Regions from separate parts of the Paenibacillus sp. G2S3 genome, predicted to be linked through region 4. Evidence: predicted binding sites of a transcription regulator. Region 4 holds the regulator's gene; each other region holds the start of a gene.
What was found. The regulator Rex, encoded in region 4, represses fermentation and respiration genes when NADH is low (regulators of the CRP and FNR family bind a similar motif). The targets are predictions, from matches to a motif close to TTGTGAAATATTTCACAA.
Positions count from the first base shown of each region.

Region 1 (8,336 bases), 170 kb from region 4:
CCGGCCATCGTATCCAATGATCTTTTTATGCATGAAGTTGAGGGTCAATTCTATTTATTGTTTCCCTGGGTCGAAGGTAAGGCTTTGCCACCAGGAGAAATTAATTTAGAGTGTTGTAAAAGGATTGGGGAAATCCTTGCGAAAATTCATAAGATCGATTTCTCTACACTTCTTAATCATCATCCTAATGAAAATCTTGAAGCAGTAACAGCATCCACTATTCGTTGGAATGAGTATGCTCTAAAAGCAAAACAGGATGGTTTGGGATGGTCTAGCTTGCTATTCGATAACCTGAACCAAATAAATCATTGGGAACAACTTGTAGCATCTTCAGCGGAACAATTATTGAATCATATGGTGATCAGCCATAGGGACTTAGATCAAAAAAATGTATTATGGGATGAGGATCACATACCCATTATTATTGACTGGGAAGCAGCAGGACCTATCCATCCAACACAAGAGCTGATTGACGTAGCCCTTTATTGGTCAGGTTTTGAATCGGGAAGTCTGAGCAAAGATGCTTTCTGCACGCTTATTAATGCATACCGCGATCATGGTGGCGAGATTTATGCAAACTGGTCCAATGTGCTCAACTATGGTTTTCATGGGAAGCTAGAATGGTTAGATTATAATATTAGACGATCACTTGGATTAGAGAGTACGGATGATGCGGAGCGAGACCTTGGAACCCTTGAAGTAATCAAAAGCATTAGAGGATTAAATGACTATGCTGATTTTATTCCTAATTGTATCGAATGGTGTAACCAAGTCTATTAAAGGAGAACTTATATATGAATGTAGTAAGCGCTACTATGGAGGATATAAGAGGGTGGCTAGAGCTGGCGGCAGAGGTGGAGTCCCTTTTTGGACCGATGGTAGATGATCCGAATTTCACACTTGCCTTAGAGAAAAATATCCGCCGACAAAGTGCTTTTTGTGTACGAGAGAATAATGGTTCGCCAGGTTCACGATTACTTGGAGCTGTGTTATTCTCTTCATCCAATGCCCCTAACTACAAGATTGGATGGTTATCTGTTTCAGCCATAGAGAGAAATAAAGGAGTCGCTACTGCCCTACTTAACCATATTCTCCAAAGTGTCGAAACTCCAGCAGAGATATTCGTTACTACATTTGGTGAGGATTATCCAGAGGGTCAACCTGCTAGAGGATTTTACCAGAAGTTTAGTTTTGTTCCTCTGGAGGATAGGGTACCGGAGGGGCCTGAAGGTGGCTCAAGACAAAATTTCAAGCTGACGATTGCTCATAAGGATTCGATATGAAAAAAATAATTGTTTTATCGACGATTTCATTGTTCTTGTTAGCGATTTCTTTTAGCCCATTGTTCAATTATATCCGCGAGTACATCATTTCAGATCAGATCAATCAGCGTTATGAGATAAACCATGCTGAAAAAGGATATAACACGTTAAACGTTCAAGAACTAACGGTTGACGATAAGCATATTAAAATTGAGGAAGAAAATACAGGCAGGACTGCAGAATTAACACTTTGGGATGAAGAGGAGAATGTCCCGCCTGGAGATATTGTGAAAGTTCAGTTTTTATTAAATGGTCAAAAAATCTCAACCGCTGATGAAATATGGCTGTCTAATCGGGAAAGAGGAAGCAGATATTTCTCATGGATAGATATTCTCACTGTTAAGGATCGAAAGACCGGTGAGAAAGAAATAAGTATAATCCAAAGACTTACAGATGATAGTCAACCGATGGAAAAGAGAAAATGGAAAATAATCACGATCGCAAATGATGGCAGTATACAAGAAAAGGTGCTGAGTTATGCTCAAAGAAGTGATAACCATCTAGGTGTGAAGCTTATCGAGTTCTCTGGTACATCACTTATGGGTATGGGCTTCTATTCGGATATTACTAAAAGTTATCCAAGTTTATTTTTCCCTCTAATTTATCCGTTTTTGACGGGTGTCGTGGGAATCTTCTTATTGATCATTATAGTTGTTCAATTACTGATTGAACTTCATCATAGGCGCGTAATTAGTAAGATCGGGCGATAGCGCACATAAGATATGATCTGAAATTACTTATAATTACGAATCACCTTTAACTTGGTCAAGGTTGATATAGCAAACAATAATAGCAGGACTCCGATGGAACCCATGACAGGGGCTGGACTGAAGTGATCGGATAGGAATGAAACGGCTGTAAGACCAACAGAGGGTGCCACACTCATAATGGAGCCTAGTACACCGAAGACTCTACCTTGTATATCCTCCGAAACTTCCAGTCTGAGGATGGTATTTATCAGCAATGTACAGAATGAGAACATAAAGCCAATTAGAAGAATGATGGGAATGGCTAACGCAGCGGTAGTGACGAACGATAACAGGAGGTACAAGGGACCCAGACATAGCAGTCCAGTCATGATAAAGAAGCCGCGATTCTTTAATTGGGAGCCGAGAAACAAGATCATGCTGGAACCCATCATATAACCTAGTGGAATACAAGCTTCCATGAGTCCAAACTGAAAGGGACTAGAATTCCATACGTTGACGGCCATAACTTGCGTTAGCATTAGTGAAGGCATAAAGAACAAAGTGAGCGTGGGGAGCATTATGATTATTGCTCGGGCGAAGGGGTATCTCCAAATATAACGAACGCCATCCGCAAGATCCTGCGTAAATTTTCTTTCTTCTTTAGGTCCGGTCTTCACTCGGTTTGGGAGTGGAAGGGAGCGGACAGCAAGAACCAATAGAAAGGAAACAAAAAATGTAGCTCCATCAAATAATATGGCATCCGTCGCTCCAAAACTCGCTACAAAAATACCTCCAGCCGAATACCCAATCGTCCGACAGATGTTCTCCGACAAGTTCAGAATCCCGACCGCTTTTTGCACATGTTCTTTGCCAACAACAGTAGTAATAGAAGCTTGATACGCAGGAGATTGGAATAATGCTGAGACTGTCGTAAGTCCCGTTAATATAGCCACGATAATGAATGATGTAGAAGACATGGAAATGGCCAAAGCAAGCGTAACTGCTAGACCGCAGCTTATCAAATCTGTGATTAACATAATGGTTCTGCGGTTGATTCTGTCTGCGAGTGTGCCTCCTATCGATCCGAGTAAAGAACTGAGCAGTAAATTGATGATCGTAATAATGGCAATCATTTTAGCGCTTCCGGTTGTTTGAAGTACCCATAAACTTAAAGCAATGCTGTGAAAGGTATTTCCAAACAAAGAAATGGAATAGGAGCCGAGTAGTAGCATAAATCTCCGGTTTCCCCAAAGGGTTGGATAGGATTGAACGGCAGTGGATGCATGTTTATCTAAAACAGGATCTGGCATTGTCATTGGTAACTCTCCTCTCAACTTAAACGCTTAAGTGAATACCAAAAAAAATTAATCAATAAAATAACGATTATTCTCTTGCTCGGAGTAGTCAGGGCGATGTAATAACTCCTGCATCAGTTCAAAAGCCGTGTCTGCTTTATTCCCTGTGAATACGAATTTCTGAATATCTTCACCAAGCATTTCTGGGCAATTACAGGTACAAAGAACAGAAAGATGTGAGAATACCCCGGATTTTTCAACATGACTTCCGATAAACTCATTAATAACTATGGCTTCTTTGTAGATCCCCTCCGATAAGATTGTATTCAATTCTTCCAGATTGTGAACATTGAATATCGCATTCTCAGATAAAGGAAGACTGTCTTGGATAAAGTTAGTGAGGAGGGAGTTATTGAAACTCTCCATAATTAAACATACCTGTGAAAGATCCTCCGGCATTACTGTTTGTAGAGCTGAACGATAGTTGTACAGCACTTGCTTAAAAAGCTTATCTTCAATCAAGCTGTCAATCAAAATTAAGGGAACACCTTCTACAAAATGCTTGGAAATCGAATAGAAGGATTCTTCGCGGACATCGATCAGAAAGACGGCTTCGAGTTTTCTTTCGATGATGATATCCAGAGAAGGATGGTCAGTACCAAGAGAGTATAATAACGTATGATATCCGGCATCTGTTAAACGCTGTTCCAAAGCACGAATAAATGTGAATTGGGCATAAAGCTTCCAAGGTGGCATATAAGCAGAATTATGGACAAGTATGCCTACTAATCCCGTTTTTTTATTGGCAAGCGAACGGGCTGCCAGATTAGGAATGTAATGAAGCTCTTCCGCAAGGAGTAAAATTTGATTGCGGGTCTTTTCAGGAATGGTTTGGTTATCTACGCGGTTCAGAACATAGCTTACAGTTGCAACGGAGACATTAGCTCGTAGGGCGATGTCCTTCATTGTAGTCTTTTTCACCAGTAAACTTCTCCCTTACTGAGATATTTATTTCCAAATATTATCATTAACTCTTGAGAAGAGTCAACGATTGACTTTATAACAAGAAGATACTGAGCATAGTGAAACCGCTTTAGATACTGACACAAATTTGTGAAATGTTTCACTTAATTATTAAGAATTTTAATATATAATTAATTTATAATCAAAATTAGGGGGAATCGAAATGAAACTATTCAAAATGATTTTAGTGGCTGGGGTTTCGGTAGCAGTATTGGCAGGTTGTGGAGCAAATGAGGATAAAGCAACCAATTCGGCGGCAACTTCAGCTCCGGCTGCTGAGCAGACAGATGCTGTAACTACAGCCTCGATCGTGAATCAAGCAGATGCATTTACTAAGGCTGTTAGCAAAGATGGAAACTGGATTGTTGCGATTCTAAATGATGTAACGATTCCTGATGAGGTTGTTGTAGCTGGAGAATTCCGTAATAAAGGAGCCGCAGATGGCGACATTTACCGTAAGATTGCCCTTTACTCGCAAGACGCTGATCACAAGATCACTGCTACTTATACACTAACCGTACCAAAGTTTACAGTACAAAGTGAGAATTTGAAAGTTGAAGGTGGAACGATTAAAGGCGATGTTTATGTAGAAGCGAAAGGTTTTACTTTGCCTGAAACCGCCACTATTGATGGTAACCTCTACTTTGCGAGCGAAGATCTGAAAGCATCTGCTGTTATTGATGGAAAAGTGACTGGAACAACAGAAGTTAAATAATTTCGTAATCAACTTATACAGTAGAAGTCAATCCATAGACTATGGGTTGACTTTTTTCTTTTTGTGATTATGTGATCTTCAGTTGATTTTCTTAATATTGAACTTATAATATTACTACCACTACTAGGAGGAACACATATGTCTAAGGAGTATTCACGCACATATATCGAAAGTGTAAAGCTAGAAATGTTAAATAGATTGGGACTTAAGCAAGTGTTCTTTAAGGAGCAAATAGGTGACGGCCTGATTTTTGAAGCGGTTGGTTTTGATAAAGGGAGCAAGCATCGTTTTTGTGTTAGACCGAAGACGAAAACAATTGACGAATTTATTTCAGGAAAATGGATGAAGGTCCGCAGCTTTACAATCAAAAGTGTGGAAATTTAAAATTGAAGTCTAAAAAGGGAACCCCATTTAAATCGGAGTTTCCTTTTTTATTTTTGAGAAGGATTCATTGATAATGTGAAGTATCGCCGTACAGATCGATAGTTGTATTGTTGTCAGTTAGGGTTACTTTACACAATGCTGTAGAGAGAATATCCGGTAGTTCCCCTAATTCCTGCAATGATTTATTGAGAAAATGAGCCATAATGACTTTCAGGGTCATCCGATGCGTGACAATAAGTACCTCATGTCCTTCATTATCGTTAATGATACGCTCAATAATCGGCGTTACTCTTTGTTCAAGCTGACTATAGGTCTCACCTGGGGCTAGAGGAATAAAAAGATCAGGTCTGGTGAAAAAATGGGTGAACTGTAAAGGATATTCTTGTTCAATCTGATCTGTGTTCATTCCTTCCCAAATGCCCATGTTAATTTCCATTAATGAAGCTTGCTGTTGAATCGGTAAACTCCGATTTCCTCGTAAAATCTGCGCAGTATGCAATGCTCTTGGACTAGTACTAGAATAAATGGCTCCTAAATTCTCACCTTCCAAACGTTCTCTCAACCATTCCGCTTGCTGTTCGCCCAAGGTTGTTAACGCTGAATTTTGATGTCCTTGCATTCTTTTCTGCAAATTCCATTCGGTCTGCCCGTGACGGGTTAGAAATAATACTGTCTCTTTCATTAACGAAACCTCCCTTTTGAATAGTTGTAAGTATAAGAGAAAAAATTATAAATAAACAATATATAATAGTTAATATTCATAATGTATAGTTATAATAAGAAAGCCGAAGGTCCGTTAAATATGATTTTATTTTATATAGTTAGGAAGAAATCAGGATGAACTATCATGTATTAAAATTGTTTTATTACGTTGCGATAACAGGGAGTGTGACCAAAGCCTCCGAACGTTTGCACATCAGTCAACCGGCTATCTCCGCGCAGATCCGTAAGTTTGAACGGGAGAATAATATCGTATTACTAGAGGTCATAGGAAAGAGAATGGTGCTAACACCGATTGGGAAAAAACTGATCGAACCACTTGAAAAGTTATTTGCTATGGGTGAACAGGTACAGCAGATGATTGAGGATTATCATAAATTTCCTGCGGGTCATATTCGGATCGCAGGTAATTACCTTGCTACAAGCTTACTCATACCTCGATGGGCGTCATTATACAAACAATCTTTTCCGGAGGTTAAAATTCAGATCTCTACTGCAAATTCTCATGAAGTCATGGAAAAGTTAAATAACTTTGAAGCAGACGTGGCGATTTATAGTGATATGGCGTTTCCTTCTCATCATACAGGGGTGTTCGAACATCGGGAGTTGTACAAGGACGAGTATGTGTTCGTAGTTTCTTCAAATCACTCTTTAGCCAAGCAGGAGGTTAGCTTTGAGGAAGTAATGGCTGAGGCATTTATTATGAGGGAGGAAGGTAGTGCAGCCAGAGAGAGAATTGTACAATTATGTGAAGAAAGAAAGGTACAACAACCGAAAATCGAGCTGCAATTTAATGGAGTAAATGAGGTTATTCAAGCCGTGATTGCCGGTTATGGGATTAGTTTTGTATCTGCGTTGTTAGCAAAGCCTTATCTTGATCAGGGTATGTTAGCCAAGGTCGAAGTGGAAAATGTAGTCTCAAAGCATTCGATATGGATGAGCCACAGAAAGAAAGAGCTTCAAGAAATCTATATCCAGTCATTTATTAAGCTCGTCACGAAACGATTAAAAGAAGAGGATAATTTATACTCGATTCCAACGCATACACCTTAATTAAAATAACTTATGAATTACGATGTATGCATTGAACTGAGATCAAAGATTGGAATGTAATTGAAGCAACTCAGGTGCACTAATGTCTTCTGCTTTAGAAGATTTAAATTGAATGTTATATAATTGTGAGTATAGCCCATTCATTTCTAATAAAGACTCATGTGTTCCTTCCTCAACAATTGAACCCTGATTTAACACGATAATTCTAGATGCTTCACGTATGGTGGATAGTCTGTGTGCAATAACCAATGTGGTTCGATTCTTCATTAACAAATCAAGAGATTGCTGAATCATTCGCTCAGATTCGTTATCGAGTGCGGAAGTTGCTTCATCTAGAAGAAGGAGTGGAGCATCACGAAGAAAAGCTCTGGCAATGGCTATGCGTTGTCTTTGTCCACCAGATAAAGTCGATCCATGTTCACCTAGGATAGTGTCATAACCATCCTGCATCTTCGTAATAAACTCTTCTGCACCTGCCAGCCGAGCGGCTTCTCGAATATCCTCTTCGCTAGCTGAACTAGAGCTGAAGGCGATATTGTCTCGTATAGTTCCTGAGAACAAATAAGGGGTTTGGGGAACATAAGTAATCATTGCACGTGCTTCTTCAAGCTGATCATGTACAGACTTTCCATACACCGAAATGCTTCCTGCAGTAGGCTCATAAAGTCCATTACATAATCGAACTAGCGTCGTCTTCCCTGACCCGCTTGGCCCGACAACCGCGATAGTTTCTCCATGTTGTATATGAATATTAAGCCCTGTAAATAGAGATGTTTCATTATCCGTTTTACCCGAATAGTTGTAGTGGACATCCTCTATTTGTAATGCGGCTACCTCTACGGAAGCAAATGTTGATGAGCTGGATTCTGTCAAAGGATGAGTAGCTCCTTCATCAGGTGCATCAAGTATAGCGAATACGCGATCAGCTGCACCTAAAGCCTCCTGCACACCTCCCCATGTTTGAGACATATGAACAAAGGGCCATTGGACTCTACCCATCAGAATAATAAAAGCGAGTACTTCACCCGCTGATGTTCCGCCACTCAAAGCGGATAACGCAATTAATGCGGCGCATGTTACCATTACGAGATTGTTGATAAAGGCGGAAGATTGCCATAAGAGTCCATTTAGAAGC
Region 1 covers NZ_CP126095.1:4,421,141-4,429,476, reverse strand. Annotated here, with positions in the region: gene QNH28_RS19425 (phosphotransferase enzyme family protein) at 1-780, shown strand, start outside; gene QNH28_RS19420 (GNAT family N-acetyltransferase) at 795-1,283, shown strand; gene QNH28_RS19415 (hypothetical protein) at 1,280-2,032, shown strand; gene QNH28_RS19410 (MFS transporter) at 2,056-3,327, opposite strand; gene QNH28_RS19405 (LacI family DNA-binding transcriptional regulator) at 3,376-4,287, opposite strand; gene QNH28_RS19400 (polymer-forming cytoskeletal protein) at 4,493-5,044, shown strand; gene QNH28_RS19395 (hypothetical protein) at 5,183-5,428, shown strand; gene QNH28_RS19390 (histidine phosphatase family protein) at 5,493-6,110, opposite strand; gene QNH28_RS19385 (LysR family transcriptional regulator) at 6,266-7,201, shown strand; gene QNH28_RS19380 (ABC transporter ATP-binding protein) at 7,244-8,336, opposite strand, start outside.
Region 1: QNH28_RS19400 (polymer-forming cytoskeletal protein) is a predicted target of Rex. The motif match lies at 4,418-4,435, and genes of this name have one in related genera.

Region 2 (8,336 bases), 260 kb from region 4:
CGCCCAAGTTAAACAAGTTACCGCTGAAGAGTATATACAGAATTTAGTGGATAAAGCGAAAAAAGCGCATGAGGCGTTCATGGCGCTAGACCAAGAGCAAGTTAACACAATCGTTCATGCAATGGCGTTGGCTGGACTCGACAAACATATGTACCTCGCAAAATTGGCCGTCGAAGAAACAGGACGCGGCGTATACGAAGACAAAATTACGAAGAACATCTTCTCGACAGAATATATCTGGCACGGAATTAAATATGATAAAACAGTAGGCGTTATTGAAGATAATCCATATGAGAACTTTCAAAAAATTGCTGAACCCGTCGGAATCGTTATGGGCATCACTCCAGTAACCAACCCAACATCCACCACGATGTTTAAAGCGTTGATTTCGATTAAGACACGGAACCCTATTATATTCGGTTTCCACCCATCTGCGCAAGAGTGTAGTGCTGCAGCAGCTAAAATTCTTCATGATGCAGCCGTGAAAGCTGGCGCACCTGAGAACTGTATCCAATGGATTGAAATGCCAACAATGGACAAGACAAACGCTTTGATGAACAACCCAGACGTTGCTCTTATCCTGGCAACTGGCGGATCTGCAATGGTAAAAGCAGCTTATAGCTGTGGTAAACCTGCTCTTGGTGTAGGCCCTGGTAACGTACCAGCCTTCATTGAAAAGAGTGCTGATATCGATCAAGCGGTAACGGACATCATTCTTTCTAAAACATTCGATAATGGTATGATCTGTGCTTCCGAGCAAGCGATTATTATTGAAGAACCAATCTTCGACCAAGTGAAGAAGAAAATGATTGCTAATGGCTGCTACTTTGTTAATAAAGAAGAAGCTGGTAAGCTGACTAGCGGTGCAATGAACGTTGATAAATGTGCGGTTAACCCAGCAATCGTTGGCCAATCGGCAGTGAAGATTGCTGAAATGTGTGGCATTCAAGTTCCTGCTGGCACAAAGATTCTGGTAGCAGAACTCGAAGGCGTAGGCACTAAATACCCATTATCTGCGGAAAAATTGAGTCCGGTTCTTGCTTGCTATAAAGTTAAGAATGCTGATCAAGGTATCGAACGCGCAGCTGAAATCGTTGAATTTGGCGGTATGGGTCATAGCTCGGCTATCCACTCCAACAACGAAGAAGTGATCATGAAGTTCTCTAACCGTCTGCAAACAGGACGTATTCTCGTCAATTCGCCTTCGACACATGGCGCTATCGGCGATATCTATAACACTAATATCCCTTCACTGACACTGGGCTGTGGATCTTATGGTCGCAACTCCGTATCGCAAAACGTTACAGCAATCAATTTGATCAACGTGAAAAGGGTGAATCGTCGTACCGTGAATATGCAATGGTTTAAAGTACCTGACAAGATTTATTTCGAAAAAGGCGCTACTCAGTACCTGACCAAAATGCCTGATATTACACGTGTTGCAATTATCACTGACCCAATGATGGTTAAGCTTGGATATGTTGAAAGAGTTGAACATTACCTGCGTCAACGCCAAACTCCTGTAGCTATCGAAGTGTTCTCAGAAGTTGAACCAGATCCATCGACAACTACAGTTGAAAAAGGTACTGCAATGATGAACAGATTCCAACCGGACTGCATCATCGCACTTGGCGGCGGTTCCCCAATGGATGCTGCAAAAGGAATGTGGTTATTCTATGAACATCCAGATGCTGACTTTAACGGTCTGAAGCAAAAATTCATGGATATCCGTAAACGGGTTTATAAATTCCCTAAACTGGGAAATAAAGCGAAATTCGTTGCAATTCCAACTACTTCGGGTACTGGTTCGGAAGTAACATCTTTCGCAGTTATTACCGATAAAACAACGGAACAGCACACTAAATATCCTTTGGCTGACTACGAATTAACTCCAGACGTAGCCATCATCGATCCTGAGTTCGTCTACAGCTTGCCAAAAACGGCGGTTGCTGATACAGGGATGGACGTATTGACACATGCTATCGAAGCTTATGTATCTGTTATGGCGAGTGACTACACAGATGGTCTGGCTATCAAAGCGATTCAACTGGTGTTCCAATATCTAGAAAGATCCGCACTTCAAGGTGACAAGCTTGCCCGTGAGAAAATGCACAATGCATCGACATTGGCTGGTATGGCTTTCGCGAATGCGTTCTTGGGTATTAACCACAGTTTGGCGCATAAATGGGGCGGACAATACCACACCGCTCATGGTCGTACTAACGCGATCCTTATGCCACACGTTATCCGCTATAATGCTAAAAAACCTACGAAGTTCGCTTCATTCCCTAAATATTCGCACTTCGTAGCTGATGAGCGTTACGCTGAAATTGCCCGTATTCTGGGATTGCCAGCTCGCACAACTGAAGAAGGTGTAACTAGCCTGATCAATGCGATTCGCGATATGAATAAAAAATTGGGTATCGAAGAATCGTTCCAACAACTGGGCTTTGATGCTAAGGACTTCGAATCGCGTGTAGATTACTTGGCTGACCGTGCGTTTGAAGATCAGTGTACAACTGCCAATCCTAAGCTGCCACTGGTATCTGAGCTTGCTGATGTATACCGTAATGCATTCTACGGAAGATTTGATAATTAACAAATGGTTAAATAGAGAATAGGATAGTTGTGGACTTAGATAAAGGTGACAAATATCACTCGAAAGGTGATATTTGTCACAGTGTTTTTATAGAAAATAAACTAGAATGTTTATATAAACAACGGTCCCACATATGAAATGTTGATTGTGAAATTTGGAACAACCACATCTTTTGGGGATCACGAGACACGGGATCAACCTTCAAGCCCGCGATCTCTACAAATATAATAAATATAGATGGAGGGATTTAGCATGTCGGTGATTGAAAAAGATGTACAAGAGGTTAAGTCGGGATGGCGTAATTTTGTAAAAGGTAAATGGTCTAAGAAAGTTGACGTTAACAACTTTATCGCTAGTAACATTAAGCCTTATGAAGGTAATGAGCAGTTCCTCGTAGGACCTACTAGTAACACAACTGAACTGTGGAAGATTATTTCCCAACTGAGCAAGGAAGAAAGAGAAAGAGGCGGCGTATGGGATGTTTCCCTAGATACTGTCTCCACAATCACTTCACATGCTCCAGGCTACATTGACAAGGACAAGGAACAAATTGTAGGCGTGCAGACTGACGCTCCTTTCAGACGTTCTATCCAGCCATTCGGCGGAATCAAGATGATGGTCGATGCTACGAAGGCTTATGGCTTCGAGCTTCCACAAAACATCGTTGATATGTTCACGAACATTCGCAAAACGCATAACCAAGGCGTATTTGATGCATATACACCAGACATGAGAGCAGTGCGTAAATCCGGCGTTATCACAGGTCTTCCTGATGCTTACGGCCGCGGACGCATTATCGGCGACTACCGCCGCATTGCTCTGTACGGTATTGATTTCTTGATTAAAGACAAAAAACAACAACTAACTGAGCTTGAAGTGGATTCCATGACTGAAGAAGTAATTCGTTTGCGTGAAGAGCTGTCCGAGCAAATTCGTGCACTTGGCGAATTGAAGGAAATGGCGGCTGCTCACGGTATGGATATTTCCAAACCAGCGACGAACTTCAAGGAAGCTACGCAATGGGTATACTTTGGATATCTGGCAGCGGTTAAAGAGCAGAATGGTGCGGCGATGTCCCTGGGACGTGTATCCTCCTTCCTAGACATTTATGCAGAACGAGATATTGAAGAAGGTACTTTGACTGAAGAACAAGTACAAGAAATTGTCGACCATTTCGTAATGAAACTGCGTATCGTGAAATTCTTGCGTACACCTGACTATAACGATCTATTCTCCGGTGACCCTACTTGGGTAACTGAATCCATTGGTGGTATGGCTGAAGACGGAACCACTCGAGTTACCAAGAACAGTTTCCGTTTCCTGAACACCCTGTACAACTTGGGTCCAGCTCCGGAACCAAACTTAACTGTTCTGTGGTCCGAAAGATTGCCTGAAGGCTTCAAAAAATATTGTGCTAAGGTTTCCATTGAAACTAGTGCAATTCAGTATGAGAATGATGATTTAATGCGTCCATACTGGGGTGATGATTATGCGATTGCATGCTGTGTATCTCCAATGCGCATCGGTAAACAAATGCAGTTCTTCGGTGCTCGTGCTAACCTGGCAAAAGCTTTGCTGTATGCTATTAATGGCGGTAAAGACGAGAAATCCGGAGCACAAGTTGGACCGGAATTCCCAGCGATCACTTCTGAATATCTGGATTATGACGAAGTAATGAAACGCTTCAAACCGATGATGGAGTGGTTGGCTAAGACTTACGTTAACACTTTGAACATCATCCACTATATGCATGACAAATATTCTTACGAACGTATTGAAATGGCACTGCATGACCGTGATATTCTGCGTACTATGGCTTGCGGTATCGCTGGTCTGTCCGTTGCAGCTGACTCCCTGAGTGCTATTAAATACGCGAAAGTTAAACCAATTCGTAACGAACAAGGTATTGCAATTGACTTCGAAACCGAAGGCGAATTCCCATGCTACGGTAACAATGACGATGCTGTAGACAGCATCGCAGTAGAATTGGTTGAAACCTTCATGACAATGATCCGTAAAAACAAAACTTATCGTGATGCTGTACCGACTCAATCGGTATTGACCATTACTTCGAATGTAGTATACGGTAAGAAAACAGGTACTACACCTGACGGACGTAAGAAAGGCGAACCTTTTGCACCAGGTGCTAACCCAATGCACGGACGTGATAAGAAAGGTGCTCTGGCTTCGCTGAACTCTGTAGCCAAACTGCCTTACTCCGATGCACAAGATGGTATCTCCAACACGTTCTCCATCGTACCTAAGGCACTAGGTAAAGACGAAGAATCCTGTAAGTCTAACCTGGTACACATGATGGACGGATACTTCCATAACAACGCTCAGCATTTGAACGTTAACGTATTTAATCGTGAACAGCTGATGGACGCTATGGATCACCCAGAGAATTATCCACAATTGACTATCCGCGTATCCGGTTATGCAGTTAACTTCATCAAGTTGACTCGCGAACAACAAATGGATGTAATTAACCGTACGTTCCATGGTTCGATGTAATTCGTTCCTATTCATTGAAGATCTTTGAATGAAGTACTACATTGAAATAATTGCAAGGAAGTTACCGCCCTTGAAACAAGGGCGGTAATATCTTGTTTGAGAATCGTTAAAATTTTAAATATCACAGCCGCGATCAAGGGAAGTGACAGTCTCAAGGGCAGGGAGCTTCTTCGTGAAAGAGCTGTTAATCTGACGTGGCGAAAGGGTGACATCCTATGATTAAAGGTCGTATACACTCCTTGGAAACCTTTGGAACCGTTGATGGACCTGGTATTCGATTTGTCTTATTTATGCAAGGTTGCTTGTTGAAATGCCAGTATTGCCATAACCCTGATACTTGGGCTTTAGATGAAGGTAAAGAAATGACTCTAGAAGAAGTGCTCTCAGAGATCGAGCCTTATTTAAACTACTATCGTTCATCCGGTGGTGGGTTAACTGTATCCGGCGGAGAACCAACTTTGCAGGCACAATTTGTAAAGCAGTTATTTACGGAAGTTAAGAAGCGTTGGAATTTGCACACCACATTAGATAGTAATGGTTATAATGAGGGTGACAAGATTAATGACTTATTAGATGTTACAGACTTAGTGATGCTTGATTTGAAACATATTGATGAAGATGCACACATTAAGTTAACTGGAAAATCTAATGATCGGACCTTGAAGCTTGCACGCTGGCTGTCGGATCATAACCGTAAGATGTGGATTAGGCATGTATATGTTCCAGGCATTCATGACCGTGAAGAGGACCTTATCAATTTAGGTCGTTATATTGGAACCTTAAATGGCGTTGAGAAATTTGAAATCTTACCTTATCATCAAATGGGTATCTATAAATGGGAAATGCTCGGCAAGGCTTATGAATTAGATGGAGTGCCATCCCCTACGGATGAAGAAGTTCAGCGGGCTTACCGCTTGGTCGAAGAAGGTCGTAAGCAGACAGCGCTGGTATAATTGTTACCTACATTAAGTGGGGCCGTTCCTTCAGTGAATTACTGCTGAAGGAACGGCTTTTTTTTGTTATGAGGGATGTCGGATGCCTTTAAAAGGGGTAATTTTGTATTTTCTCTTTTAAAAACATGATATATTTACAGCTGTTAATTAACGAGTCGAAAATACGTTGTGATAGATATTATATCATTATTTTAAATTTGTATTATTATTTCCTAAGTGTATGTATGGTTAGATCACGTAATATAGCGATTAATCGTAATAATTACTAAAACTAAGTTATATTACATTACATGTTGTGTAGTTGATTCCGCTTTCATTAGAGATTTTTATCCCTATAGTAGATGAATCTTAACCTTACGAGAATGGAGTCTGTTTTCTATAATAAGAAATGTAAAGCACAACATTATATGGGGGGTCACAAGAAATGAAAAAAGGTATGACTTTGCTATTGTCCCTGATTTTTGTATCATCAGCTTTACTGGCAGGTTGCGGAAGCAACAATAATGCGTCTTCTAACAAAGGAGATGGAAACGCTACCGCGACGAATTCAGCGGATGCTACAAATGCTCCAGCAACAGAAGAACCGGTAAGTAGCGAGCCGTTCGAAATGACGATTCGTCACACTCAAATCGGTGCAGACAAACAGAAACGTCTGGCTATTCTGCAAGAAGTAGTGAAAAAGGTAGAAGGCGATGTACCGGGTCTGACCTTTAAGCTTGATGGAGTAGATTCTGATGTAAACCGTAAAGAAAAATTGCGTGGTGAAATGGCTGCAGGTAATCCACCGGAGATCTTCGATCTGTTCGGTAGCCCTGACTCTAAGATCTATGCTAAAGAAGGTAAATTACTTGACCTGACTCCAATTCTTGAGGAGCTTGGAATTAAGGATAAATTCTCGAATCTTGATCCTTTTACTTATGAAGGAAAAATTTACGGATTGCCGATCGGTGGATCTGGTGAAGGATTCTTCTACAACAAAGAATACTACGGTAGCAAGGGTTGGAAAGCTCCGACAACATTTGCTGAATTGGAACAACAATTGGCAGACATCAAGGCTGACGGAAAAGTACCTTTGGCTGGTGCATCTAAGGCTGGTTGGGTACCACTTATGCTAGCTAACCACTTGTGGTCACGTTATGCAGGTCCAGATGTAACTGCTAAATTTGCAACAGGCGAAGCTAAATGGACTGATCCAAACGTTGTAAAAGGCTTTGCGAAGTACAAAGAATGGGTTGACAAAGGATACTTCAAAAAAGGCGAACTTGGTTTTGAGTATGCTGAATATACAACACAATTCACTAGTGGTGAAGCAATCCTGTTATATGATGGTACTTGGAAATCCTCCGTATTTAAAACTGGACAATCTGGCGAAGGTTTGATCGGTAAAGTTGGATTCTTCAATATTCCTCCAGTTGATGGTGGCGTGGGCGACCAAACTGCATTGATGCGTGACGTGAACAATGGCTATGGCTTCTCTGCTTCTGCTGAGAAAGATCCACGTCAACTGGCTGCTGTGAAGTCATTTATCAAAAACTTGTTTAATGAAGAAATGCAATTACGTGGACTTGTTGAAGATGGCGTATTGCCAGCAATGAAAATTGACCAAAACGTTCTGAATGAAAATATTACTGATGATCTGATGAGCGAAATCGTAGGCGTACTTAACAACTCACAATCTTCGTTCCCAGCCTTTGACTCTCTTGTTCAAGCTGATGTAACAACAGAAATCAGTAACATTCAAATTCAAAAGCTGATTGGTGGTCAGACGACTCCAGAGAAGATGGGCGAAGCATTACAGAAGGTACAAGAAGAAGCAAACGCAGCAGTTGAATAAGTAGCTGCAAACTGAATGTACCCTGGTGCTAGAACCAGGGTACATTTTTAAACTCAAGGAATTTATGTGTTTGCACAAATCTAAAGCATTCAATGTTCGCCAGATGTCAAAGCAACCGGAGGTAGTCATGAATAAAGCACTAAGAAATCCATTGGTATTTTTCCTTTTTATTCTTCCCGCACTGATCCTGTTCACGATGTTCTTCATCTATCCCATCTTCAGTTCAATCTATTACAGCTTTACTAGCTGGAATGGTGTATCTGATACAGTCAAGTCTGCCGGAATCAGTAATTTTGAGAAGGCATTAGGAGATGAACGATTCTGGATATCCGTCAAAAATAACGGTTGGTTCATTCTTTTCTCCTGTTTTGTACAGGTGCCGTTAATTATATTCTTCTCGCTATTAATATCAAATGTAAAGAAGCTAAAAGGCTTA
Region 2 covers NZ_CP126095.1:4,848,011-4,856,346, reverse strand. Annotated here, with positions in the region: gene adhE (bifunctional acetaldehyde-CoA/alcohol dehydrogenase) at 1-2,599, shown strand, start outside; gene pflB (formate C-acetyltransferase) at 2,852-5,113, shown strand; gene pflA (pyruvate formate-lyase-activating protein) at 5,329-6,066, shown strand; gene QNH28_RS21390 (extracellular solute-binding protein) at 6,491-7,900, shown strand; gene QNH28_RS21385 (carbohydrate ABC transporter permease) at 8,028-8,336, shown strand, end outside.
Region 2: pflB (formate C-acetyltransferase) is a predicted target of Rex. The motif match lies at 2,745-2,762, and genes of this name have one in related genera.

Region 3 (8,336 bases), 1.1 Mb from region 4:
TAAAGGCAGCAATTATGATACTGTTTGGAAAACTGTTGAATCGTGGTGGAGACCGCCAGGAACTCCGATACCACAGATGTATTAGAATAAACTATATTGCTCGCTCAACTGCGTTCCCGCCTCTGTCGGTGAACAAAGATAGATCTACGTGTGATCCGAAATTAGAAATTACTTAATACACAAAAAGCCACATTGGAATTTCATCCAATGTGGCTGATTCTATTTATCGTACATTATACCCGCTACCAGTCTTAGTCCCTTATCGATGGCTGTTGCAACATCATCCGGAGTCACCATAGAACCAGTAGCCATTACAAGTATTCTTCCTATGAGCTGATGTATTTGGCCTCAGAAGAAGTCTTGCTTTTTTACACTCCAACTTCTCCGATCATTTGCTGTTCGATTTGTTTCATCTCATAAAAATAGCCTTTTTGCCCCATCAACTCCGAATAGGACCCCGATTCGACTACCCTGCCTTGGTCCATGACCAAAATCTGGTCCATCTCTTCTAATCCGGTAAGCCGATGACAAATCAGGAGAAGCGTATCATTAGCCGCCTGTGCGTAGAGATGCTTCAAAACGTGCTCTTCTGTCACATAATCCAACGATGACGTTGGTTCGTCCAGAAGCCATACCCGTCCTTTGCGGAGCATCACTCGCGCCAGAGCCAGCCGCTGCTTCTCGCCGTCCGACAGATTCTCCCCTTTTTCATACACCATACCGGTTAACGATGTATCGGGCAGCTGCATTTTAGCTAGCACATCCAGCAATTGTTCGTCAGCATAGTCTTCTCCATTCAGCAGCAGGTTGTCCCGGATCGTTCCCCGGAAGAAATGACTTTGCTGAAATACCACATTAGCCGTTTGCCAAATGCTAGTCTCATCCAGTTCCTTCACCGAAATGCCGTTTAATCGTATATCTCCAGCCGTTGGTGTTCGAAGCTTGAGCAGCAATTCGATAATCGTTGATTTTCCTGACCCACTCGGCCCGACAATTGCCGTTTTGGAGCCAGGTAAAATGTGCAGGGACATATCCCTGAGCGCGGGTCTCCACTCCCCTTCATATTGAAACGTAACATCGGATAGTTCCATCGTAACGGCGTGATTGATAGACAATGTGCCACTTGGCTGCGAAGACTGCTCATCAAAGGTCTGAACTGTTTCCGTCAGTCGTTTGGCTGCGTGTTCGCTATCCTCTTTATACGCGGGTAATGTGGCCATAGCCGTCGCTTCTTCAAATACGGTTTGTGATGCCATGACCAACATGGCAAGAAATACGCCTGCAAGCGCTCCTTCCATAATTAAATAGGCGCCGAGCGTCAGCACTCCCCAGGAAACGAGAAACGTAACAAAAGTGTGCATCGATTGCCCGCGCAGCAAGTGCCCGGCTGCTCGTTGCTGTTCAGTTGCCAATACAGCGGAAGCATGCTGAAGCTGCTCCTCCCGCTGTGCCAATTGACCGTATACTTTCAAATCCCGGAAACCGTACAACACTTCGGTAACTTCCGTGGACAGCTGCGCCCTCTGCTCACGAACGCGTCCATCTATTCTCCGCTGCCCGAGTAACACAATTCCCGGTACAACGAATGCCGTTATCAGCATACCTAGTACAAACAAAACGGCAATCCAGATCGAAAAGGTAGAAGTAAACAGCACCGTAGCCAAAAACACCATGACGACCATGATCGGAGGATAAGCGACTCGCAAAAAATAATTTTGCAAACTTTCCACATCCCCAACGATCCGCGCAAGCAGATCCCCGCTTCGATTTTTGTTCAATATACCAGGCGTTAAAGGAATAAGCTTGGCAAAAAAGGATGTACGTAAACGGCTAAGCATGGAGAATGTCGCTCGGTGAGAATACAAGCGTTCTCCATAACGACTCGCCGCCCGAAGCAGACCAAGCAGTTTAACCATCGAGGTGAGTACAATCAAAGTATAAAGCGGTGGCGCAAATACCGTTTGCGAAATTAGATACCCGCTCGCAGAAAAGAGTGCCACACCGGCTATGCCGGCGATAAATCCACCCAAAATCGAAAGTATGATATCCTTGCGCTCCTGAATCATCGCCTTTGACAGAACAGCCAGCTCATTCATGATGGTACCCCTCCTTTCCGCTCTACATCAACCATCTCGGCATACTGTGGCAGGCGCTCCAAAAGCTCGTCATGTCGTCCGGAGTCCACCAACACTCCATTGTCCATAAACAAAATCTTGTCGGCTTGTTGAATCGTATATAATCGGTGAGCCACCGTAATCATCGTAGCCGTTTTTGCCAGTTTGGCTATGGAGCGTTGCAGTACCCGCTCGGTGTGCAAATCCAGTCCAACTGTGGGTTCATCAAACAAAATGATGGCAGGACGCTTCAAAAAAGCGCGCGCTAAGGCAAGCCGTTGTTTTTCCCCACCAGACAGTCCCCTGCCTCCTTCACCAACAAAGGTATCAAATCCATGCTCCAATTGAGCTGTAAGCGCAGCGAGTCCTGCTTCCTCCCCTGCCCGCTCAATTTCTGCCCTAGAGATGCTCCCACGAGCACCAATCGCAATATTTTCAGAAAATGTGCCTGCAAAAATATACGGATGCTGTGTAATATAGCTAACATGCTCGAACCATTCGGTTTCATCGTATTGCGAGAGTGGACTTCCATTCACCAGAAGCGTTCCCGATTCTGGTTTCAGCAGACCGGCAATGAGATGGAGCAAAGTCGTTTTGCCGGAACCACTTTTACCTACAATCGCAATATGTTCTCCAGGATTAAACTGGATCTGACCCGTCTCAAGCTTGAATGAATCTGGAGCATATTGAAACTGAAGATGATTTATTTCCATGGATGGCGGTACTGAAAGATCATTAAAATTTGCAATTTCCAATTTGCTTACCCTGTGGCCCCTATCCATGCTGTCGATCTCGTCCCTGCTCTCCCCTGCCGGTTCTTCAAGCATCTGTTCCACCTTACGAATCGCACCCATACTTGTCCGGCCACTGTGAAAGGCCGTTCCCGTATTCTTTAACAGGTTGTAAAACTCGGGAACGAGCAACAAAACGAGAAAGGCGGTGTGGAACGTCATAGATTTGAAAACGAGCAACTGGATGGCCAGTTCGAGAGCGACAATGCCAATGCTTAGCATCACGATCGATTCCAGCATGAAGGTATTCGTAAACGCAATCTTCAAAATGCCCATCGTGGCATCACGGTAACTCAGGCTACTATGTTCAATTTTCTGTTGCTGACGGTGAGCCCGCCCAAATATTTTCAACGTCACCAGCCCTTGAAGAGAATCCAGAAACGTACCTGAAAACTCGGCCAGCTGCGCATATTTTTCTTCGGATTTGTTCTTCGTTTTCAGCCCTACCAAAATCATGAACAGTGGGATGAATGGGGCTGTAAATAATAGAATGAAACCTGTGTTGGCATGTTGGATAAATGTAACGACCAAAATCAGAATCGGGATGATAGCAGCTTCCATCATACGTGGCATGTACTGACTGAAATAACTATCAGCCTCATCCACAGCATCCAGAGCAATACTGACCTTCCCTCCCGTCTGTCCACGAAGGGTGGAAGGCATGGAAGCATGGGTCAAGTTTTGCAGCACGGCTGCGCGCATATTTGTTTTGGCAGTGGCAGCCATACGCAAGCCAATTTTACCGTTTCCATATGACAACAATGTGCGTATAGCCATAACAGCCAGAAGAATGCCGAGCAACAGGATAACCGATGAAAATGAAGCTCTCTCCACAAAGATCCGTTGGACTGCTTCGGCAAGCAGTCCAGCCTGACTCACAATAGCTGTACCAAGCGCGAGCGAAATGATCGCGAGGAGGGCCATATTATTTCTTTGTGAAGACATTTGTTGAGAAATCAGACTGGATTTCCTCGGCACAGATCACACCTCCTTTATATATAGGCTTGTAGAGAAACCTCAAACACGCCGTAATGGATCAATTAGCTTTATTTTTTCCCTTTTACATAATCCGCATCAAACAGGAAGAGCTTGAAGACCAGAATAAGGGATGGGATCAACAGGCACAGACCGCCGATAAACACAACAACTAACGCTAAGCCCATTGCTGGTGAAGTTGCACTGCTCTGAATCGTGATATACGGATCAAGAATATAAGGGTATTGCCCAATCCCATAAGCGAAAAAGGCACAGAAAAATTGCAGCATGATGCATATGAACGCTAATCCGTAACGGCGTCCGTTATATAACAGCCACATTGCGATCATGAAGAAAGCAACGGAAAGTGCCAGCAACCACCATAAATCCATCATATTTTGAAAATGCCGCTCATTGTGTTGACCCAAATAGATAAATGCTGTCAGTGCGAGAATTATCGTCGGTGTGCTCCAAAACAGGGCATAGTTCCGCATCAGCTTCAACGCGGAATGATCCTCTGCACGAGATGCGTAAAAAGTCAGAAATGAGCCGCTTATGAACAAAACGGACACGATTGCCAGTCCAACGATGCTCCACGATAACGGATTGGTAAACAGCGCCCAGTAATCCAGAGAAACCGTCTCAGCCTGCTTCACAATAAAGCCGCCTTCAGACAAAGTTAGTGCCACTGACAACGAAGCCGGAATAAGCAGACCTGTAGCTCCGTACAAAAAAAGATATACTATGTTTTTCTTGGAACCATAATTTTCAAAAGCATAGAACGAACCGCGAATCGCAAGAAGAATAACTGCAATACTTCCCGGAACAAGCAGCGCGGAGCCATAATAATAGGCTGTGTCCGGAAAAAATCCGACGATGCCAATGTAGAAAAAGATGAAAAATACATTTGTGATCTCCCAAACGGGTGATAAATAACGAGAAATCAGACGATTAATGAGATGATCCTGCTTCGTCAAACGTGCATAAAAGGCGAAGAATCCCGCTCCGAAATCAATGGAAGCTATAATTAAATAGCCGTACAAGAACAGCCAGAGCACCGAGATGCCAATTATTTCGTAACTCATCATTCAGTGCCCCCCTTTTCCGTAGATTGATTAGGATGTTCCTTCATCCATTTCTCCATCTCAACTTCTGCCGGATTATTGTTGAACAAGCGTCTTAGCACGATTACACACATACTGCCGAGTACGATGTACAAGAGCAATAAGGCGAAGAATATAATTCTTACATTCGGTGAAGTCGTGGCAGCCTCCTCTACACGCATATATCCACGAATAATCCACGGCTGTCGCCCAACCTCTGCATAAAACCAGCCTAGCTCTACAGCTAGAAAAGCGAGCGGTGCGATCAGTGCGATGATGCGAAGCATCCACTTATTAAGCGCATTGCGCTTTTTCCAGAACACAAATAGGAAATATAGGACCGATATAGCGAGCAGAGCAAATCCGATTCCTGCCATTAAATCAAACAGGTAGTGAACAAGAAGCGGTGGCCATTCTTCTTTGGGAAATTCCTCCAGCCCCGTTACCTCTGCATTAAAGTCTCCAAAGGCCAGGAAGCTGAGCACTTTCGGCAGATGAAGAGCCCCTATAACTTCATGCTCTGCATTCAGCCATCCCATTAGAACCAAATCCACACCGCTGCCTGTCTCAAAATGCCACTCTGCCGCTGCAAGCTTCTCTGGCTGATGCTCGGCCAAAAACTTGGCGGACACATCACCAGCTAATGTGTTCAGCAAGCCGAACAACAAAACAACCGCCATCATGAGATTCAAGGATTTTTTGTGGTATGCGGACACCCCTTTTCTCAGCATTGCAAAGGCTGCAATCCCGGCTAACAAGGCAGCTCCTGTCAAATAAGCCGAGCTTAATACATGGAACACCTTGGAGAACGTCGCCGTATTCAGCATCGCTTGCACCGGGTCAATCGCTGTGAATTGACCAGCTTCCATGACAAAGCCTCCAGGCTGGTTCATGAATCCGTTCACCGTCGTAATAAAAACGGCAGACATGCCTGCCCCGGCGACAATCGGAAACGTCAACAGCCAATGAATATACGGATTTTTAAACCGATCCCACGTATACAAATAAATGCCCAGGAAGATGGCCTCAAAAAAGAACGCGAACACTTCCATGAATAACGGAAGTGCAATAACATTCCCAGCCAGTTTCATAAAATTCGGCCACACCAGGGCCAATTGTAGTGAAATCGCTGTGCCGGTCACGACACCAACCGCTACAGAAATGACAAATCCTCGAGACCATCTCTTCGCCATAAGTGTATAATGGGGATCCTTTTTGCGGATCCCGATGAACTCTGCAATAGCGATCATTAGCGGTATACCGACGCCAATCGTCGCAAAAATAACGTGGAACCCGAGAGTCAAGCCTGTCACCAGCCTGCTCCATAGCACCGTATCAATTGCCATTCTTTACTGCTCCCTTCAAACTCTGTTCATTTTTCGTCATAAGTTGATGCTTATGATTAGGACGGCTAATTCTTGGGCTGCATTCAATATCAGGTTTAGCGGGGCTCAGCGACATCGTTGCCTGTTGGTTTTAGTATGACGTTCCTCGTTCTTTGCTATGTAAAAAGAGAAAAATTTCACAAAGCAAAAGTTGGCTAGCCTATTTACCTGATACTGAGCAGTCAAATTAATAACGTGACCCAATGATTAAAATTATCTTATCTTAAATTTCAAGTAATTCAATCACTGACATCTCTTAATCCCTAAACGTTCAAGAAAGGGTCAAATCTTTCTGACAACTCAGTGAATAACACAAAAATCACCCGAAGGAGCTATTGATTCATTAGCATATATGTGATGTCAGAAGTCTCCTCCTATCTCGATGTTAATTAAAACCGATATTTTTTTATCTTAATCCCTAATATATACTCCCTTTGCAACAAAAAAACACTGACTCAAATCATCAGTGTTTTGAATTAAAACTAATGTCATCTTCTTCATGACAAATCTTGAACTGCCACTATCATTTAGTACGACCATAGAAAAAAGAGTATCCATCTGACTTCCCAAGCTTAGTTGTCTCCGTTGCATCCACTAGCTTGACCGCTTTCAGCAACGATATAATTTGCGTATGCATGAGCTTTGCATCAAATTTATCTATCTCTCTGTTGTCACTATCCACGAGCAGATAGTCGGGCATTGGAATGAAGCCAATTACTGGTATCCCTGCTTCAAATAAGGGCTGACTCTCTCCAAACTCAAACTTGTTATGTCCTCGCAATAATACAGCACGTGTGCCGTCTGTCTTTTCAATAGCCTTCAGCCAAATGGCTGCCATCATTTCATTACCCGCATAGGTATATTCTGTACTTATTTGTCCAGTTGGACCATAGTGACCCGTATCATCGTCCTTCCACTCCATGCTGCCTAAATGCTCAACCGTAATTCCAGCTACAGCTTTTATATGGCCGTTCTCGCCATCCCAGAGCTCTCGATGCCCCTCCATCCAAGTAGAAGTCGCCTGAGAAGATCCTTTGAAATCAGGTAATCTAAAATGCCCTGTTACAAAAGCGAAAATCATCGTACGTTCCGGCTGCTCCTGCTGCAAGTAACGAATCATGGACAGCATGCCCACAGCACCATTCTCCTCCACCACATTTATCCCATCCGTATGAGTATTTACGATAATCGCTTCATCTTTATTTTTACCGTCAATTTTTACATAAAAGGATTCTGTTGGGGCATTTTTTTGTATTTCCGCTTCTAAAATAACCGTACCTTCTTTGTGCTCCTTGGCTGCACTTATCACCTTTTTCCCTTCCGTTTCATTGACCCAGATCGCAGGGATTCCAGCATAATCGGTAGTAAAAGGCACATACTGCTTTTCAATCTTATCGTCGGATACCCCTTTCCAGACAACAACAACAGCTTTCACACCCATTTCCTTCGCTTGCTCCAATTTAGCTTCTTTTAAAGCTGTAGTGAGGACTAGATCGCCTTCATTTGGGGCGATTTGGCTTTCCTTTGGAGATGAATCCCGCATGTTCATTACGATTCCACTTGGGAAATTTTTAAAATTTTCAATTTCAATGACAGCAATTTTTCCGCTAGCCTGTTCATATTCACCACGCTTCGTATACACCAGTTCCCCTGTTACACCTTTTTCGTCAGTTTCCCCAGAATAGGGAAAAGCTGAAGAGACATGAATTGGCTGCTGATCAATCATTAAAGAGCTGCTCTTTTCTTCCCATCGGTCAAAAGTATAGCGATCACGAGATACTTGCAGCCCCATATCCGTTACCTGCTGCTCCAGCCATGCGATAAATTGATTGTGACCCTCAGAGCCGGTTGTCCGGCTTCCAAAAGAATTCATCACTTCAATATCCTTCAGCATCACTGCTGCAGAATCCAATTTACGTTCATCGATTGTCACGGCGGCATCAGCTGCTAATGCCACAGGAGTTGTAA
Region 3 covers NZ_CP126095.1:3,527,107-3,535,442, reverse strand. Annotated here, with positions in the region: gene cydC (thiol reductant ABC exporter subunit CydC) at 369-2,096, opposite strand; gene cydD (thiol reductant ABC exporter subunit CydD) at 2,093-3,883, opposite strand; gene QNH28_RS15365 (cytochrome d ubiquinol oxidase subunit II) at 3,952-4,968, opposite strand; gene QNH28_RS15360 (cytochrome ubiquinol oxidase subunit I) at 4,965-6,329, opposite strand; gene QNH28_RS15355 (hypothetical protein) at 6,892-8,336, opposite strand, start outside.
Region 3: QNH28_RS15360 (cytochrome ubiquinol oxidase subunit I) is a predicted target of Rex. The motif match lies at 6,494-6,511, and genes of this name have one in related genera.

Region 4 (8,336 bases):
TCCTGAACCAACCGTTAATTTGGAGGTTTGCCGCCGCCGAGGAGGTAAGCTTCATTTCGGAAATCAGCTTGTTTCATTATTGTAAATTATTACGTTTACGGTTTATTATTCTGCATTTACATTCAAGCGATGCATCCCCTGAACCTGTGGTGTGCATCGCCTTTTTTCGCAACTTCTGTTATGCTGATTAAGAGTCTCAATTGAAAGGGAATAGAATTATAATGAAATTTGCCGTGCTTGATTTTGAAACAACGGGAACCCAATCCGTGGGTGAAATTATCCAGGTTGGCCTTGCAATTATAGAAGAAGACCGGTCCATCTCCCGGGTATATGGTTCCTATGTCAAGCCCGGAACGCCGATACCTCCTTTTATAACTGGTCTGACGGGAATTACCGACGATGATGTGAAGGATGCACCTGAGCTGGATGAGATGATGATGGAGCTTGTTCCACTCTTGGATGATGTTGTGCTTGTAGGGCATAATGTCGCATTTGACTTCCATTTTTTGCAAAATGCTTTAGACCGATGTGGGTATTTACCATTTCAAGGGCGGATTTTAGATACGATTGATTTTCTGAAAATCTGCTTTCCTTCCCTCACATCCTATCAACTAGGGTCAGTCAGTGCACATTTTGGCGTGACGCATGATCGTCCGCATCAGGCAGACAGTGATGCACTCGCAACTGCTCTTGTATTACTGAAATGTCTGGAGGAGCTCTACGATTTGCCTCTGCTGACGATCCAGAGACTCTGTGAGCTGTTTACGGAAGAGGATAGTGATCTGGGTTGGTATTTTGATGGTCTGCTGCGTGAACGGGAAGCGGAGACGCTTCAGCCCGAAGGTGATCTGACCTTCTATCGCCAACTAGCGCTTGCTGTAGGAGACTGGAATGAATTAGCTCCACCTAGGGACGAGCATGCTGAGAATCCGCTGCAGAATTTATCTTTTACAGATTATATGGATGAAGTAACTAAAAGGCTTAAAGATACTTTGCCACAATATGAGAGCCGAGAAGCTCAGGATATTATGATCAATGAGGTGATGACGGCACTTGCCGAAGACAAACATCTATTGATCGAAGCAGGGACAGGAACCGGCAAATCGCTTGGTTATTTGCTGCCTGCCATATACCAAAGCGTACGCTCGAATGAAAAAGTCATGGTCAGCACTCATACTATTAATCTGCAAGATCAATTGCGTGAGCGTGATATTCCTTTGTTAACGCAGGTAGTTCCTTTTCCATTTAAAGCTGCAATTTTTAAGGGCAGAGGGCATTATTTGTGTCTTCGTAAGTTTGAACATAAAATTAATAAAAAAGACTTTATAAGTCCGAGGGAAGATGCGCTTACTGCGGCTCAGATGATCGTTTGGTTGACACAAAGTGAATCAGGAGATGACGAAGAGCTCAATCTAAGTGGTCGTGGCGGAGATTTCTGGGAGACGGTGGCAAGCGATACCGATTCTTGTCTGGGCCGTTCGTGTCCTTGGTTCCGTAAGTGTTATTACCACCGGGCAAAACATGAAGCTGGTATTGCTGATGTGGTCATTACGAACCACTCTAAGCTGTTCGCAGATGTTAAGGCTGGGCACCAGCTACTTCCGGCTTATGAACATCTTGTTATTGACGAGGCCCACCATCTGGAGGATGTGGCTGGCAAGCATTTAGGCATGCATATGAAGCATTTCACGGTTGCACATACACTTTCGCGTCTTTATAAGGATAGTCGAAATGGCCAACTTCCTACGCTTCGCCAAATGCTTCAGTCATCAGGCAGTGAGGAAGCTTCTGAATGGAGTGGAGTGATCGATAGAATCTATCCGGATCTGCTTACCGTAAAAGAAACCTGGGATCTACTTAGTGATAAACTATTCAGCCTCTTGCCGGAACGTAGCGATGCAGCGGCGGGAGAAGCTGGACAGTTAGTCATGCGGTTACTTCCTACCCGTAAACCGAATGATTGGGATGAATTGGTTGCTTTAGAGAATACTATGAATCTGACATTAAGCGAAATTATCCGTAAGGGTGATAAAATGCTTAATGAGATGCGTGACCAAGAAGGTCAATCTTCCTCAGATAGTCTAGTTACCGATATTAGCGGCTTATTTAAGGATTTAGCTTCTATACGTGAGCAAGTTCGGTTTTTTATGGGATTAAACGACGAGAATGTAGTATATTGGCTGGAGGCGAATGGAAATTATCGCAGTAAATCGCTACAGTTGTATGCCGTTCCTGTTGATGTTAGTACTCAGCTTAAGGAGCTGTTTTTCGACAAGAAGAAAAGTATCGTGCTAACCTCGGCGACACTCTCTGTCGATAAATCGTTCCAGTTTATGATCGATAATCTTGGATTAAATGAGGCTGCCGAAGAAGGGCGATTGATGACATCATTACTCCCTTCTCCATTTAAGTATCGGGAACAGGCACTGCTGGTTATTCCGCGGGATTTCCCTAGTGTGAAGGGTAGTGTGGGAGATGCTCGATTTGTCGATACACTCGTACAGTCGCTAGCAGAAGCAGCTATTACAACACGTGGGCGGATGCTTGTCCTGTTTACTTCTTACAAGATGCTACGCCAGGTTTATGATCCTCTCAAAGAGGCTCTAGCCTCACAAGAGATCACGGTGCTAGGGCAAGGCGTGGAAGGTGGTAGCCGCAGCAAGCTGATCCGCCGTTTTCAGGACAGTGCAGCCTCTGTACTGTTAGGAACAAGCAGCTTTTGGGAGGGTGTAGATATTCCAGGTGAAGCATTAACATGCTTGGCCATCGTGAGGCTTCCATTTCAACCGCCGAATCACCCCCTAGCGGAAGCGAAGTCTGAGTTATTACAAGCCCAGAAGAAGAATCCGTTCATGAAGTTGTCTGTTCCTCAGGCGGTTATACGCTTTAAGCAAGGATTTGGAAGACTGGTGCGGACAGCGCAGGATCGGGGTATTGTTATTGTGTATGACACAAGGGTGATCGAATCCCACTATGGGAAGTATTTCCTGTATTCGTTGCCTGGCCCGAAAATGGAGCATATGCTTACAGATCAAATGGTTCCTCGTATAGCGGAGTGGTTGGAGGACGGAGGCGTTTCTTGAAAAGGGCGTCTTCCCTATAATTAATCACTCTACAATGAAGGGCGGTATAAGAATACCGCTCTTCATTGAGACGAGGTGCAGAAATTTCGATAGGATATGAACAGAATATTACTTAAATTAGGAGGTAAATTATGAAATCGGATAAAATATCAGAAGCCGTTGTTCGCAGACTTCCTGTGTACTTGCGTTTCTTGAATGATCTCCAGAAACGTGAAATATTAACCGTTTCCTCACAAGAACTAGGGCAAAAACTTGATCTGAATCCTGCTCAAATCCGTAAAGATTTAGCTTATTTTGGAGACTTTGGTAGAAAAGGTATTGGGTATGACGTAACTTACCTTATTGAGAAAATTCGTCATATTCTGAAGCTGGATCAACAACTGAATGTAGCTTTAGTTGGTGCCGGTAACCTTGGACATGCATTATCTAATTACAATGCTTATCTGAAAGATACTATGAAGATTACCGCAATATTTGACTCTTATGCGCCTAAGGTTGGGCGTAAAATCAACTCTCTTACCGTTCAACCAATGGAGGAGCTAGGTCAGACGGTTCGTGAGCAAGGTATTCGAATTGGGATTATTACAGTGCCTGATTCAGAAGCGCAGAATGTAGCAGATATTCTTATTGAATCTGGCATTGAGGCAATTTTGAATTTTGCGCCAGTGATTCTTAAAACACCACCGAATATCCGGGTTCATGCTGCCGATTTTACAACGGATTTGCAAAGCCTTGCTTATTACTTGAAAGACGGAAAGGAAGAAAGCGGAAATGAAGAGCAATAAAACGATTATCAAGGGCGGGCGTTTTCTTACTCCGGGAACGGATGAGCCGGTTCTAAGTGGATATATGACTATTGAAGATGATTTGATCACTTACATAGGAAAAGAAGAGCCTCTAATGGAAGATGGTGTGCAAGTTGTTGATGGCAGTCGTCTGCTGTTTATGCCAGGTCTGGTAAACACACATGGCCACGCCGCAATGTCATTACTTCGTGGTTATGGAGATGATTTAGCCCTTCAGGTGTGGCTTCAAGAGAAGATGTGGCCGATGGAAGCGAAATTCACTGGAGAAGATGTATACTGGGGAACCTCCTTGTCGGTTCTGGAAATGCTAAAAGGTGGTACTACAACCTTCTTGGATATGTATGATCATATGGACCGAGTAGCAGAGGTAGTCGAATTATCAGGCATCCGTTCCGTACTGATGAGAGGCGTAATTGGCTTATGCCCAGAGGAAGTACAAAATCACAAGCTTGCGGAAGCGATTTCTTTTGCACGAAATTGGCATGGTAAGGCTGATGGTAGAATTACGACGATGATCTCGCCACACGCCCCATATACTTGCCCACCGGACTTCTTTGTTAAGTTTGTACAAGCGGCACATGATTTGGATTTACCGATGCATACCCATATGTCCGAGACCAAACGCGAAGTGGAGCAGAATGTGGTGGATTACGGACTTCGGCCTGTAGCGCATTTAGAGAAGCTTGGAATGTTCACACGTCCGTCTATTGTTGCACATGGCGTTCATTTGAATGATGAAGAGATCGAGATACTGGCTCGTCATGATGTAGGCGTGTCTCATAACCCAGGAAGTAATCTGAAGCTGGCTAGTGGAGTGGCGCGGGTTACGGATCTTCTAAAGGCTGGTGTGAAGGTGTCACTGGGTACAGATGGTGCGGCAAGCAATAATAACCTGGATATGTTTGAAGAGATGCGTCTTGCAGCTCTCATCCATAAAGGTGTAAGTGGTGATCCGACGGCTGTTCCAGCTCCGGAAGCGCTGCGTATAGCTACAGAGTATGGCGCAAAGTCTATCTTTTTAAATGATGTGGGTAGACTCGCTGTTGGCATGAAAGCGGACTTTATCGCGATTGATATAGACCAGCCGCATTTGCTACCACACACAGATCTGTTGTCTCATGCTGTATACTCTGCCAGCGCCAAGGACGTTGAGCATGTATGGGTGAATGGTAAACAGGTTGTAAAACATGGAGAATGTGTAACGCTAGATGAGGAAGCAATCCGTCGTAAGGCGCAAGAATCATTTGATGGACTGCTTAAACGATAGTCTAAGATCATAACGAATAACTGAAAGGCTGTGACTTTCTGCGATTGCAAAGTTACAGCCTTTTGTGTTTCTGATAATTAGATCATTGAATTGGATATGAAACTTTGGATAAACACACAGGTGTGTTATATAATCAAAAAAGATATATTACTAGAAAGGGAGCTGCACCTTGAAGAAAAGGAAAAAATGGATCCTCCTGGGGTCAGTTCTGATTCTGCTCCTTCTGTTCGGACTTATCCAGTTCTATGCTTATATTATGAAAGATCAATGGAACGAGCGAGATATCGCTAAGGATGTCGCCAAAACGAGTGCTGGTCTAACAGAGGTAACTAAAGCGCAAAAATCCGTGTGGGATGAAAATGCGGTGTACTGGGTCTTAACAGGGAAGAATGAAGCTGGGACCGAGTTGATGGTTTGGGTACGTTTTACTGTAGACGGGAAGATTGCTGAAGACACCGATTCAGTATTTGCTGAGGAACTAAGTAAAGGGACTTCTGAAGCGAAAATGCGTAGCCTTATAAAAGCCGATCTTCCGGACATCAGCATTGAGCGGTTGTTGCCAGGAGTATATAACGGAGAGTATGCTTGGCAGCTTTTTTATAAACAAAGCGGTCGGTACTATTATCAATTTTATCGGTTCTCAGATGGGGCTCGAATGGGTGAAGGATACAGTTTACCTAGCCGCTAAATTAAACAAAAGCACTACAGGAGAAACAAGCGGACCATTTATGGTTCGCTTGTTTTCGTTCAAATGAAATACTAATTTGATATACTATTAGTATACGAAATGTGATATACTATAAGAGTGGTTTTTATATATTATATTTAAGGATACATGTGAAAAAAGGCCTGTTAATTAAGAGTAACAGCCCTTTTTTTGTCGAAATAAATCAAGATGTTTAATAAATTGGAAATATTTAAAAAATAAAATTTTAAATATCTTCACACTTTTTTAAAATTTCGTATATACACATGTGATATACTACTGTTTGTAATTAGAACAGTATTAGTAGAACGTTAGGTTCTGATGAGCTTTTGACAGCTATGACTTTGGATCATTCTGTTTACATTTTTTCATCTTTGAGAGGAGGACGTTTCTTGAAATTACGTCTTGTACCTGTACTAATAACGTCTCTACTGTCGGCTATGCTATTATTTGGAGGATTCTTTTTATATCGTCAGTTTGCTTTACAGGAACCACTCCAAAAGATTGTATCTGGATTTGAGGGAGTAAATACTTCACATATTAGTATTAACCGCGAAGAGGTCACTTTGAAACTTGATTTGCAGCCGGGCACGAATTTACGTGATCTAGTATCATATGTATCCAAAGAAGGAAAATCAGTGATTGAGGGACGTAAGCTTAAACTGGATGTGGAGCAAAATTCAAGTGAACTATTGGATGATTATTGGGATAAAGCGATGTTCTCTGTAGCTGAAGCCATGGAGAGCCATAAATATACGATTATACCTACAGAGCTTGATAGATTGAAAGAGCAAAATTCGGAATATAGAGATGTGATAGCATCTACTGAAATCGACGATACCAATGTGTATGTAAGCTTGAGTAATGGTAAAGAAAGCAAATTTATTATTTTGCCGCGAAAACCTGCGACCTTGGGGGTATGGAATAATGCCTAAGTACCTTAAAGAAATTTTAATCGGATTTATTCCTGTGCTGTTTATTTTCATGGCTTTTTTAGGTATTAATATATTCCCGATTGTTATAGCAGCTGGAATGCTTACTGCATTACTTATAATTGCTCATTTGCGTGGCGGGCTTACGGTGAACGCTGGTGCGGGGAAGAAACGCCAGAAGGAAGGGCCTTCAAAGCTCACTTTTGAAGAAATTGGTGGGCAAGATAATGCGAAGCAAGAGCTTCGTGAGGCACTCGATTTTTTGATCCGGCACGAGGAGATTAGTAAATTTGGGATTCGTCCTTTGAAAGGGATTCTGCTCACTGGTCCTCCGGGAACAGGTAAGACCCTTATGGCCAGAGCAGCAGCGCATTATACAAACTCCGTATTCGTAGCTGCATCAGGTAGTGAATTTGTAGAAATGTATGTTGGTGTCGGGGCTGGTCGGATCCGCGATTTGTTCAAGGATGCTCGTAACCGTGCTGTTAAGGAGAACAAACAAAGTGCCATTATTTTTATTGATGAAATTGACGTAATTGGCGGTAAGCGCGAAGGCGGTCAGCAACGTGAATATGATCAGACCTTAAATCAGCTATTGACCGAGATGGATGGTATTTATAATAACGAAACTCCGCGTATTTTGCTGGTAGCTGCAACAAACCGGAAAGAAATGCTTGATTCAGCATTGTTACGTCCTGGACGGTTCGACCGCCATATTCAAGTGGACATGCCTGACAAAAAGGGACGCAAATCGATTCTAGAATTGCATGCGAAGAATAAGCCTCTTCATACAGAGGTGAGTCTCGACAAAATCGCTGAAGAAGCCTATGGCTTTTCCGGTGCTCAGCTTGAAAGTGTCATGAATGAGGCTGCGATTTATATGATGCGTGAGGACTTGACAAAAGTGGAGCAGCGGCATCTGTCGATGGCGATTGACAAGGTAATGATGGGTGAAAAAACGGATCGAGAAACCAATCATGAAGAGAAAAAGAGGGTCGCCATTCATGAATTGGGACATGCCATCATGGCAGAGCTCCTTCGTCCAGGAAGCGTTAGTCAGGTTACGCTGACTCCGCGTGGGCAAGCCCTTGGATATGTGCGACACAATCCTCAGCAAGAGCAGTATTTGTACACCAAAGATTATTTGGAAGACCAGATTATGATTGCACTTGGTGGAGCAGCGGCTGAAGAAATGTATTATGGCGGACGAAGCACTGGTTCACGCGGTGATTTCGATCAGGCGCTAAATATTGTGGAAACGATGATGAAGTCAGGATTAACTTCGCTGGGTATTGCCAAGCTGGAAATGGTTACCACTGAAGAGCTTATGAAGGAAAATAGTAAGATATTGGATGAGTTGATGACGCGCACTCGTGAGCACCTTGAAAAGCAACGAAATGTATTTGATTACTCTCTTGACATTTTAATGAAGGAAGAAGTACTCTCTGGAGAGCAATTTCGATGTCAATTTCGTGACAGCGTCCTTTTACCAGCATAAATATTTATGCTGGTTATTTTTTTTTACTTTTCAGGCATGCTAAG
Region 4 covers NZ_CP126095.1:4,592,496-4,600,831, reverse strand. Annotated here, with positions in the region: gene QNH28_RS20170 (tetratricopeptide repeat protein) at 1-85, shown strand, start outside; gene dinG (ATP-dependent DNA helicase DinG) at 222-3,083, shown strand; gene QNH28_RS20160 (redox-sensing transcriptional repressor Rex) at 3,215-3,868, shown strand; gene QNH28_RS20155 (amidohydrolase) at 3,855-5,156, shown strand; gene QNH28_RS20150 (cell wall elongation regulator TseB-like domain-containing protein) at 5,326-5,844, shown strand; gene QNH28_RS20145 (hypothetical protein) at 6,255-6,797, shown strand; gene QNH28_RS20140 (AAA family ATPase) at 6,790-8,292, shown strand.